Regions from separate parts of the Stenotrophomonas testudinis genome, predicted to be linked through region 2. Evidence: predicted binding sites of a transcription regulator. Region 2 holds the regulator's gene; the other holds the start of a gene.

Region 1 (5,437 bases), on a different contig from region 2:
CGGTCCTGCAGTGGGGCGTGGCCAGCGCACTGCTGGCCACCCTGGGCTGCATCATCGGCGCCAGCGCAGTGCTGTGGCGTAATGGGCGCCGCTGACCACGCATCTGTAGAGTCGGGCCATGTTCGACTGTTTTCCTCTACGAATGACGAGGTCACCGATGTTTGCCTGGGACGAAACCGCGTTTCTTGAATTGTTCGGCGTCGTACCGCGGGTGGACACGTCCGAGGGTATCGACGTGCTGGTCGCCCATGCACAGGGCAGCGTGAAGCTGCAGCTTGGCTTCAATGCGCTCACCGGCGATGTACGCGTGCAGGTATTCGCAGCAGGGCAGGGCGAACCGCTGTTCGACGGTCGCCTGGCATCCAGTCCGGGCGCCCGCGTCGTCCGCAATGCGGGGGCCGAGTTCGTGGAGATCGGTGGTGCCGGCAGCTGGCCGCATGCGCGTGGCTACGACATGCAGCAGCCCTTGGAGCATGGGCTGCGCGTGTACGTCTCGCCCGCGTTGATGGTCAAGACGTTCGGTCCGTAGCGTCAGCGCAGTACCGGCTCCACATCCACCAGCCGCACGTCATGCATCTGGTCGAGGTAGGCCTCGTAGTACCACTTGTGTGACGCACCGACGATGGCCAGCATGCGCGTGCCCGGGTACCGGCCCAGCACGTCGCGGATGTTGGCGACCATGCGCAGGTTGCGGGTTTCCCAGTAGCCCACGTAGTTGCGGCCAAAGCCCTCCGGTGACGGCTCGACCAGGGCGGCGCCGAAATCGCTGTCGTAGACGCTCTGTGCGGTCTCCGGGGAGTTCTCGTGGCGATAGAGCGCCAGCAGTCCGCCCGGCTGGTTCACATTGTCCTCAAAGGGGGCGGAGGCGGCGCTGCGCGCTTTGCCGGCGGGGTTGTCCCAGGCGCCGCGGAGGGCCTTGGCGAACGCTTTCTGCTGTTCCTCGGGCGTATCCGTATCGGCGGTGTGGTCATCCACAGACCACAGCCGCTCCAGCCCCAGCCGTGCGGCCAGTTGGGCGGCGACCAGGTTCACCTCGTCCTTGCGCAGCACGCGTGCGTCGAGGAAGGCGACCAGTTCCGGGGTCAGGCTGTCGGACGCGCGGCGTTCGCTGCTGGGCAGGCGCAGCCACTGCACGATGGCCGAACCGCGTTCGCCGGCGGCCAGGGCCACCGCAGCCAGCCTGCGCCGCTGTGCCGGCGTGGCGTCCTTCGGCCATGTGGCGAGCAGACGCTCCATTTCGGCACTGGCGCCGGGCACATCCAGTCCGGTCGCCGCCTCGGCCGGTGCGGTGTCGACGCAGTAGCTACTCACGCTGTCGGCATAGCGGGCCGGGCTGCGGCGCATGAAGTCGCACTGCAGGCCGGAGACGTTCTCCACTGCGATGGCCGTGGGCTGCCACGCCTGCAGGCGCTCCAGCAGCGGTTCCAGCATCGCCGGCTGGAACGCGTCGGGCAGGGTGGAAAGATGCGGGCTGCCCAGAACCAGGACGTCATTCAAGCGGCCGGCGGGTGGTCCCTTGTGCTCGCCAGGATGGAAGGCGGAGCGGTAGGGTGCATCGGCGGCGCCGGCGGCGGCACTGCACAGGCTCAACAGCAGAACACAGGCACGACGTTTGAACATGGGCTTCTCCCTGCAATGGATGCATCCGTGATGACGATGATCCTGCACGCAGCACCGCGCAAAGGAATCCCCCGTTGGTCATTGCAACCTTCCGGCCGCTGCCTGCATCGCAGCCAGGCGTGGCATGGGCCACAATGGACGTTGCAACCTGGAACGAACGACGACATGGACGCCGCACTCCCCATCGTGACGATCGCCGCACTGTTCGGTGCGATCATCGGCTTTGTCGGGCCGCTGGGCTGGCGCTGGCAGCTGCTGCGGCTGTCGCCGGTGTTGCTGCTGCCGCTTGCCCTGCATGTCCTGCAGACCGCGCCGTGGTTCTTTGGCGGCGGCGGCAACTGGGTGACTGCGGCACTGCTGGTCTGGGTGGGCAGTCTCGGTTATCTGCCGGCGGTGCTGGCCATCGCCGTGCTGCGCTGGATGATGTGGCGGCAACGCTGACCGCGGAGGAACATGATGCTGGTAAGGGCAGGCACTCTGGACGAAGCCCTGCAGGTGCTGCAGGGCGTGGGTGAGCTGGGCCAGGGGTGCACGCATGCCACCTACATGCAACGCCTGGCCGGCCGTCGCCACCTGGTGCTGGTGGCCGAGCAGGGCGGTGAGCTGGTCGGCTTCAAGGTCGGCTATGCGCTGGACCGCCGGCGTTTCTACAGCTGGGTCGGCGGCATCCATCCGGCACATCGCCGCCAGGGCATCGCCCAGGCCCTGCTGGAAACCCAGCAGCGCTGGGCTGCCGCGCAGGGCTACGACAGTATCGAGGTGAAGACCTCGCAGGCCTTCCCGCAGATGGTGGCCTTGCTGGAGCGCAACGGCTACCAGCCCCAGGGCGAGGCCGAGGGCAAGCTGCTATATCGCCGGGTGCTGTGAAGACGCGGGAACTGCAAATGACCCTAAAGGCCGCGACCTGCCGGCCGATAACCTGACTGGATCCCGCTCCTGTCCCTCGCTGCTGGACTCCAGGCTGCCCCGACGGGCGGTCCGTGCTGTGTGTACCGCCTTCCGCAGTCCGCAGTCCGCAGTCCAGAGCTTTACGCACACAACGAACAAGGACGCTTCCCCGCGCGTCTGCAAGTCCAGGCAATTGATGGCCCCGCCGGGCACCCGCCCGCCGGATTGCATTTCATTGGACTCCGAGGAACCCACGATGCTGATGCCAGGCTTCACGGCGGGTGAGCAGACACCGGCCGACCCGCACTCCCGTTTTTCGCCCTGGCGCGTGATGCTGGGCGCGCTGGGCGGTCATCGCACCTCCACCGAGCTGTCCGCGCAGGATCACCGCCAGGATGAGCTGGCCGCGCAGGTGGCTGCGCTGCATCGCGTGCAGGCGGTCATCGAATTCGCGCTGGACGGCACCATCCTGCAGGCTAACGACAACTTCCTGCAGGCGGTGAGCTACCGCCTGGACGAGATCCAGGGCCAGCATCATTCCCTGTTCGTCGATCCCGAACATGCACGCAGCGCGGAGTACCGCGAGTTCTGGGCGCGGCTGGCGCGCGGCGAGTTCGACGCCGGCCAGTACCGGCGCTTCGGCAAGGGTGGGCGCGAGATCTGGATCCAAGCCTCGTACAACCCGGTGCTGGATCGCCAGGGGCGGCCGTACAAAGTGGTGAAGTTCGCCACCGACATTACGGCGCAGAAGCTGCAGGCCGCCGATTCGGCAGGCCAGCTGGCGGCGATCGACAAGTCGCAGGCGGTCATCGAGTTCAGCCTGGATGGACGCATCCTGTCGGCCAACGCCAACTTCCTGGCTGCCACCGGCTACACGCTGGACGAGGTCCGCGGCCAGCACCATTCCCTGTTCGTCGAACCCGACCACCGTGGGAGTGCCGAGTACCGGCACTTCTGGGAAAAGCTTGGCCGCGGCGAGTACGACGCCGGGCAGTACCGGCGGCTGGGCAAGGGCGGGCGCGAGGTCTGGATCCAGGCGTCTTACAACCCGATCCTCGACATGAACGGCCGCCCGTTCAAGGTGGTGAAGTACGCGACCGACATCACTGCCCAGGTGCACGAGAACCAGGCCACCCAGCGCGCCGTCGCGCAGACCCGCGAAGTGGTGGCGGCGGCAAAACAGGGCGATCTGACCCACCACGTGGACATGACCGACAAGCGCGGCCCCATCGCCGAGCTGTGCGAGGGCGTCAATGCGCTGGTGGAGGCGATGGCCGGCATCCTCGGCCAGATCAAGTTGGCCGCCGACACCATTGCGGTGGGCGCGAGCGAGATCGCGCAGGGCAACAGCGATCTGTCCCAGCGCACCGAGCAGCAGGCGGCCTCGCTGGAAGAAACGGCGGTGTCGATGAAGGGCCTGGCCGACACCGTGCAGCGCACTGCCACCAACGCACGCCAGGCCAGTGAACTGGCCGGCGGCGCGGCGGACGTGGCCGCGCGCGGCGGCACCGTGGTACATGAAGTGGTCTCGACCATGGCGGTGATCAACGCCTCCTCGCGCCGCATCGTCGACATCATCGGGGTGATCGACGGCATTGCGTTCCAGACCAACATCCTCGCGTTGAACGCGGCGGTGGAAGCGGCACGCGCGGGCCAGCATGGTCGTGGTTTCGCCGTGGTGGCCACCGAGATCCGCGAGCTGTCGCAGCGTTCGGCCAGCGCGGCCAAGGAGATCAAGCAGCTCATCGACGCATCGGTGGCCAATGTCGGCGCCGGCACCGCGCAGGTGGAAAGCGCCGGGCGCACCATGGATGAGATCGTGCGCGACGTACGCCGTGTCAGTGATCTGATGACCCAGATCAGCACGGCGGCCCAGCAGCAGAGCGATGACATCCAGCAGATGAACCAGGCCGTCGACCTGATCGACCAGGGCACGCAGCAGAACGCGGCACTGGTGGAAGAGGCCTCGGCGGCGGCACGCAGCATGGAGGAACAGTCCGCGCAGCTGCTGCAGACGGTGGCCGGGTTCCGGGTTGATGTGGGGCAGGGTAGTGCGACGGCACTGCGCACGCCGATGCTGCGGGTGGTCCACTGAAGCCGGGGGATGAGCCTTCAGATACGCAAAAGGCCAGATCGATGACCTGGCCTTTTGTTCAATGGTGCCGGTGAAAGGACTCGAACCTTCATGGGGTTACCCCCGGCTGATTTTGAGTCAGCTGCGTATACCATTCCGCCACACCGGCAGCAGCGGGCTAGTGTAACCGAGCCCGGCGGACCTTCATAGAGGCCTGTTCGGACAGGGCCAGAAGCCCGCCGTCCTGCCGGCAATGGCTGGCTGATGGCTATACTGGATCGGCTTAACAGGTGGGGGGAGGCCCCATGGCGGCGTTGCAGGATCTGCGCGTGTTGGTGGTCGAAAACGACGAAATGAGTGCGGCCCTGCTGCAGATGCAGCTGGTGCAGGCCGGCGCCGTGGTCGTCGGCCTGGCGGCGACGGTTGCTGATTCGCTGCGCCTGCTGCAGGAAACCTCGCCGGACGTGGCACTGCTGGACTACCGGCTGGCCCGAAACGAAACCAGTGAGCCGGTCGCCGCGGCGCTCGCTGCAGCGGGCGTGCCCTTCGTGCTGGCCACCGGCATGACCGCCGAGCAGCTGCCTGCATCGATGCGCGACGGCGTGCTGCTGGTGAAACCCTATCTGTCGGTGGATCTGTCGCAGGCCCTGCTGCGCGCGGTCGGCCGTACCGGCGCGCGGGCCTGAGGGCAGTCTTCCGGCTCAGGCCGCTTCTTCGTAGACGTAACGCAGATCCTCGCGGTCATCGAGGATGGCGTACTGCGTGGCCAGCTGGTCCGGATCGGGATTGAGCCAGGCGTCCAGGTGTTCGCGACGGATCGGTACCACGCCGCGGTCATGGCCGGCGGCAGCCACG
Region 2 (5,437 bases):
TATGGCGCCGCTGGCCGACGCCCTGCCGACCCCGGCACCCGCGCCGCAGCTGGCTCCGGCCCCGGCGCTGACGATGGTCGCCGCCGATGACGGCGAGATCCGCCAGCTGCGCCACGAGGTGGCCGGTATGCGTCAGGTCATCGAGCGCGAGATGAACCGCTTCACCGATGAGCGCCTGCGTGGCAGCGCGGTGCGCGCCACCGCCCTGGACCTGATGGACGAGTACGGCTTCGACGCGGGCCTGTCGCGCGACGTGGCCATGCAGATCCCGCTGGAGACCGAGGCCCACCGCGGTCGTGGCCTGATGCTGGGGCTGATCTCGCGCAAGCTGCCGATCGCCCCGGTCGACCCGCTGGAAGAAGGCGGCGTGATCGCCCTGGTCGGCCCGACCGGTGCCGGCAAAACCACCACCATCGCCAAGCTGGCCTCGCGCTTCGCCGAGAAGCACGCCCCGCGTGACGTCGCCCTGGTGACCACCGACACGATGCGCGTCGGCGCCCGCGAGCAGCTGTACGGCTACGGCCGCCAGCTCGGCATCGCCGTCCACGAGGCCAACAGCGGCACCGACCTGGACCAGCTGCTGGAGCGCCTGCAGGACTACAAGCTGGTGCTGATCGACACCGCCGGCCTGGGCCCGCGCGACCGTGCCCTGGCCGCCCAGCTGCAGTGGCTGCGGGCCGCCCGCCAGGTGCGCACCCTGCTGGTGCTGCCGGCCAACACCAGCTTCGGTGACATGGACGAGGTCGTCCGCCGCTTCGGCGCGGCCAACCTGCAGGGCCTGGTGCTGAGCAAGCTGGACGAGACCGGCCGCTTCGGCAACGCCCTCTCGGTGGCCGTCGACCACGCCCTGCCGATCACCTGGGTGACCGATGGACAGGACGTCCCGGAGGACCTGCACCGGGCCAGTGCAGCCAATCTCGTACTTCGCCTTGAAGATTTGCGCCGAGCGGCCGATATGCCCTGCAACCCGGAGTTGAACCATGCCGTCGCGTGAGTACGCCAAGCTGACCAATACCTTCCCGCTGTCGGCGACCCGCAGCGCGCCGCTCGGCCCTGTCCGCACCATCGCAGTGAGCGGCGGCAAGGGCGGCGTGGGCAAAACGAACGTATCGGCCAACCTCGCCGTGGCGCTGGCGGGCATGGGCAAACGCACCCTGCTGCTGGACGCCGACCTGGGGCTGGCCAACATCGACGTCATCCTCGGCCTGAACCCCAAGTTCACCCTGGCCGACCTGGTGGCCGGCCGCTGCAGCCTGGACGAGGTGATCATCGAGGGCCCCAACGGGGTCCTGGTGGTCCCGGCCGCCTCGGGCCGCCGGCACATGGCCGAACTGGCCCCGGCCGAGCACGTCGGCCTGGTCAACGTGTTCTCCGAGCTGGAACGTGATCTGGACATCATGGTGGTGGACACAGCCGCTGGCATCACCGACGGCGTGCTGACCTTCTGCCAGGCCGCGCAGGACACCGTGGTGGTGGTCTGTGATGAGCCGGCCTCGATCACCGACGCCTATGCGCTGATCAAGGTGCTCTCGCGCGAACGTGGCGTGGACCGCATCCAGGTGGTGGCCAACATGGTGCGCGACCCCAACGAGGGCCGCGTGCTGTATGAAAAGCTGACCCGCGTCTGCGAGAAGTTCCTCGCCGATGTCTCGCTGAACTACCTGGGCTGCGTGCCGCAGGATGACTGGCTGCGCCTGTCGGTGCAGCGCCAGCAGCCGGTGGTCAAAGCCTACCCGTCCAGCCCGGCCGCGCTGGCGATCACCGAGATCGCCCGCCGTACCGCCCGCTGGCAGGCGCCGACCGAACCGCGTGGCGGCGTCGAGTTCTTCCTCGAACGCATCCTCAAGCAGCGTGGGGTGACCGTATGAAAGGTGCAGCCCAGTACAAGGAAGTCCAGCGCGCCAGCGCGACCGACGTCATCGCCCAGCACTCCGATCTGGTGCGGCGCATCGCTCACCACCTGGCCGCACGCCTGCCGGCCAGCGTCGAGGTGGACGACCTGATCCAGGCCGGCATGATGGGCTTGATCGAAGCCTCGCGCAGCTATGACGCCGATCAGGGCGCCTCGTTCGAGACCTACGCCTCGATCCGCATCCGTGGCTCGATGATCGACGAGATCCGCCGTGGCGACTGGGTGCCGCGCTCGGTGCACCGCCGTGCCCGCGACGCCGCCGCCACCATCCGCCGGCTGGAGCAGAGCAGCGGCCGCGCCGCCAGCGCCACCGAAGTGGCCGCGGCGATGGACATGCCCCTGCCCGAGTACCTGCGCCTGATGGAAGACGCCTCGCGTGGCCAGGTGCTGAGCCTGGAATCGCGCATCGAGGACCAGGGCGAGCTGGACACGGTCGCCCAGGGCGGCCCGACGCCGCAGCAGGTGCTGGAACGCGGCGAATTCGGCCGCGAGCTGGGCAAGGCGATCGGCCACCTGCCCGAGCGCGAACAGCTCGTGCTGTCGCTCTACTACGAGCAGGAGCTGAACCTGAAGGAGATCGGCGCGGTGCTAGGCGTTAGCGAGTCGCGGGTCTGCCAGATCCACGGCCAGGCCGTGCTGCGACTGCGCGGCAGGCTGAAGGTCTTCGAGGCGGCCGACGCCGGCCTCGAGCAATGAACATGCGCGAGGCGGCTGCCCCCGGCCGCCCGCAGTGAACAACAAAGGAACTCTGCTTTGAACAAGAACATGCGCATCCTGATCGTTGACGATTTCTCGACCATGCGTCGCATCGTCAAGAACCTGCTGGGCGATCTGGGCTTCACCAACACCGCAGAAGCCGAGGACGGACATGCCGCGCTGTCGTTGCTGCAGAGCCAGCCGTTCGATTTCGTGGTCACCGACTGGAACATGCCGGTGATGACCGGCATCGAGCTGCTCAAGGCGATCCGCGCCGATGCCAAGCTGAAGACGTTGCCAGTGCTGATGGTGACCGCCGAAGCCAAGCGTGAGCAGATCATCGAAGCGGCCCAGAGCGGCGTCAACGGCTACATCATCAAGCCATTTACCGCGCAGACCCTGGAAGAGAAGCTCGGCAAGATCTTCGAACGCCTGGCAGCGAGCGCCTGATGGACGCCCAGGTCGACAGAAGCGCCCTCGCCCTGCGCCTGCAGGAGGCCCTGGATGCATTGGAGTCGGGTGACGAGACCGCCTGGCGCCAGCGCATCGACAGCCTGGTGGCCGCGCGCACCCAGCCGATGATGAGCGGCCTTTCACGGCTGGCCCGCGAGCTGGGCCAGGCACTGGGCGAACTGCCGACCGTGCCCGACGAGGCCGGCGAGCTGGACGATGCCTGCGCACGCCTGGACCACGTGGTGGCGATGACCGAACAGGCCACCCACCGCACCCTGGACCTGGCCGAGGAATGCCGCGCCCTGACCGAACAGCTGCGTGCAGATGGCCTGCAGCCGGGCCAGGGCGAACAGCTTGAGCGCATCCGCCACAACCTGACCGAGATCGCCCTTACCCAGAGCTACCAGGACCTGACCGGGCAGATCATCCGTCGCGTGGTCGGCATCGTCCGCCGCGTGCACGAAGGCTTCGGCGCGCTCGGCCTGCCGCCGGAACAGCATCGCACCGACCCGGAACTAGCCGGGCCGGCACTGAAGGGACTGGACCGCCACGCGGTCTCGCAGAACGACGCCGACGACCTGCTGTCGGATCTGGGGCTGTAAGCATGAGCGCGGTTGCCGACGACATCACTGCCGATTTCATCATCGAGGCCCAGGAAATCCTGGATCGCCTGGGCGAACAGCTGGTGTCGCTGGAACAGGCACCGCAGGACAACGACCAGCTCAATGCGGTCTTCCGTGGTTACCACACGCTGAAGGGTGGCGCCGGCTTCCTCGGCATCACCGCCATGGTCGAGCTGTGCCATGCGGCGGAAGAAGCGCTGGGCGCCGCGCGTGCCGGCCAAGCCGTGCTGCAGGCCCATCACTTCGATGCCGCCCAGCAGTCGCTGGACTACCTGCAGTCGATGCTCGACGCGGTGTCGTCCGGCACTGAACCCGGCTATGCGCCGCCGGAACTGATCGCCCAGTTCGACGTGCACGGTGGTGCGAGCCCCTCCACGGGCGCCGCCACGGCGGCCGCGCCGGCTGCTGCCGGCGGCGACCTGATCACCGACGACGAGTTCGAAGCGCTGCTCGACCAGCTGCACGGCGGCAACGCCCCGACTGCGGTCGCACCGCCGAAGAAGGCCGACGACGGCCTGATCAGCGAAGACGAGTTCGAAGCCCTGCTCGACCAGCTGCATGGCGGTGCCGTGCCCGGCGCCAAGCCGGTGGCTGCGGTACCGGTCGCGGCACCGCCGGCACCGGCACCTGCGCCGCGTGCGGCGGCCAAGCCGGCGGCGAACAAGCCGGTGGCCGAAGCGGAACACACCGTGCGCGTGGATACCAAGCGCTTGGACGCCATCGTCAACCTGATCGGCGAACTGGTACTGTCACGGAACCGGCTCAAGACCCTGCGCACCCGCCTGCGCGACGAAGAGCTGGACCGCGCCGTGTCGACGCTGGACATCGCCACCGCGCGCCTGCAGTCGGCGGTCATGCGCACCCGCATGCAGCCGGTCGGCAAGGTGTTCTCGCGCTTCCCGAAGGTGGCCCGCGACGTCGCGCGTTCGCTGCAGAAGGAAGTGGACCTGGAGCTGATCGGCGCCGAGACCGAACTGGACCGCAACCTGGTCGAAGCGCTGGCCGACCCGCTGGTGCACCTGGTGCGCAACGCCATCGACCACGGCGTGGAAATGCCCGACCTGCGCGAAGCCCAGGGCAAGCCACGGATGGGCCATGTGCGCCTGTCGGCGCAGCAGGAAGGCGACTACGTCAGCATCGAAGTACAGGACGACGGTGCCGGCATCGATCCGGAAAAGCTGCGCGCCAAGGCACGCGAGAAGGGCCTGATCGATCCGGAAGCCGCCGCCCGCCTGAGCAGCGAGGAATGCCTGCACCTGGTGTTCCTGCCGGGCTTCTCGACCAAGCAGCAGGTCACTGATATTTCCGGCCGCGGCGTCGGCATGGACGTGGTGCAGTCGCGCATCCGTGAACTGAGCGGCCAGATCCAGATCCAGTCCGAACTGGGCCGTGGCAGCCGCTTCCTGATCCGCGTGCCGCTCACCCTGGCCATCCTGCCGACCCTGCTGGTGCAGGCCGGCGAGGATGTCTACGCCCTGCCGCTGGCCCGCGTGATGGAAGTGCTGCACGCGCCGCGCACTTCGCTGGGCTGGTTCGATGGCCGCGCGGTGCTGGACCGCCGCTCGCACACCCTGCCGCTGGTCGACCTGCGCCAATGGCTGGATGTGACGCCGGCCGCCTCCACGCTGCTGACCATCGTGGTGCTGCAGGCCGGTGAAGCGCGCTTCGGCCTGGTCGTGGACCAGGTGCGCGGCCGCGAGGAAGTGGTGATCAAGCCACTGCCCAAGGCCCTGCGCGGCCTGCGCGGTTACGC

The links. Region 2 encodes FliA, which starts transcription of late flagellar genes. Its sites were predicted from a motif close to TAAAGTTTNNCNNNCNNNGGCCGATAA; they were not measured.
Region 1: NQ204_RS03695 (methyl-accepting chemotaxis protein) is a predicted target of FliA. The motif match lies at 2,512-2,538, and genes of this name have one in related genera.

What each region holds. Positions count from the first base shown of each region.
Region 1 covers NZ_JAMOKY010000003.1:217,477-222,913, forward strand. Annotated here, with positions in the region: gene NQ204_RS03670 (hypothetical protein) at 1-95, shown strand, start outside; gene NQ204_RS03675 (hypothetical protein) at 158-529, shown strand; gene NQ204_RS03680 (DUF5694 domain-containing protein) at 532-1,620, opposite strand; gene NQ204_RS03685 (hypothetical protein) at 1,786-2,061, shown strand; gene NQ204_RS03690 (GNAT family N-acetyltransferase) at 2,077-2,487, shown strand; gene NQ204_RS03695 (methyl-accepting chemotaxis protein) at 2,765-4,603, shown strand; tRNA gene NQ204_RS03700 (tRNA-Leu) at 4,666-4,751, opposite strand; gene NQ204_RS03705 (response regulator) at 4,888-5,268, shown strand; gene NQ204_RS03710 (SOS response-associated peptidase family protein) at 5,284-5,437, opposite strand, start outside.
Region 2 covers NZ_JAMOKY010000054.1:120-5,556, forward strand. Annotated here, with positions in the region: partial or broken gene flhF (flagellar biosynthesis GTPase FlhF) at 1-994, shown strand, start outside; gene NQ204_RS18515 (MinD/ParA family protein) at 981-1,868, shown strand; gene NQ204_RS18520 (RNA polymerase sigma factor FliA) at 1,865-2,608, shown strand; gene cheY (chemotaxis response regulator CheY) at 2,666-3,058, shown strand; gene NQ204_RS18530 (protein phosphatase CheZ) at 3,058-3,663, shown strand; gene NQ204_RS18535 (chemotaxis protein CheA) at 3,666-5,437, shown strand, end outside.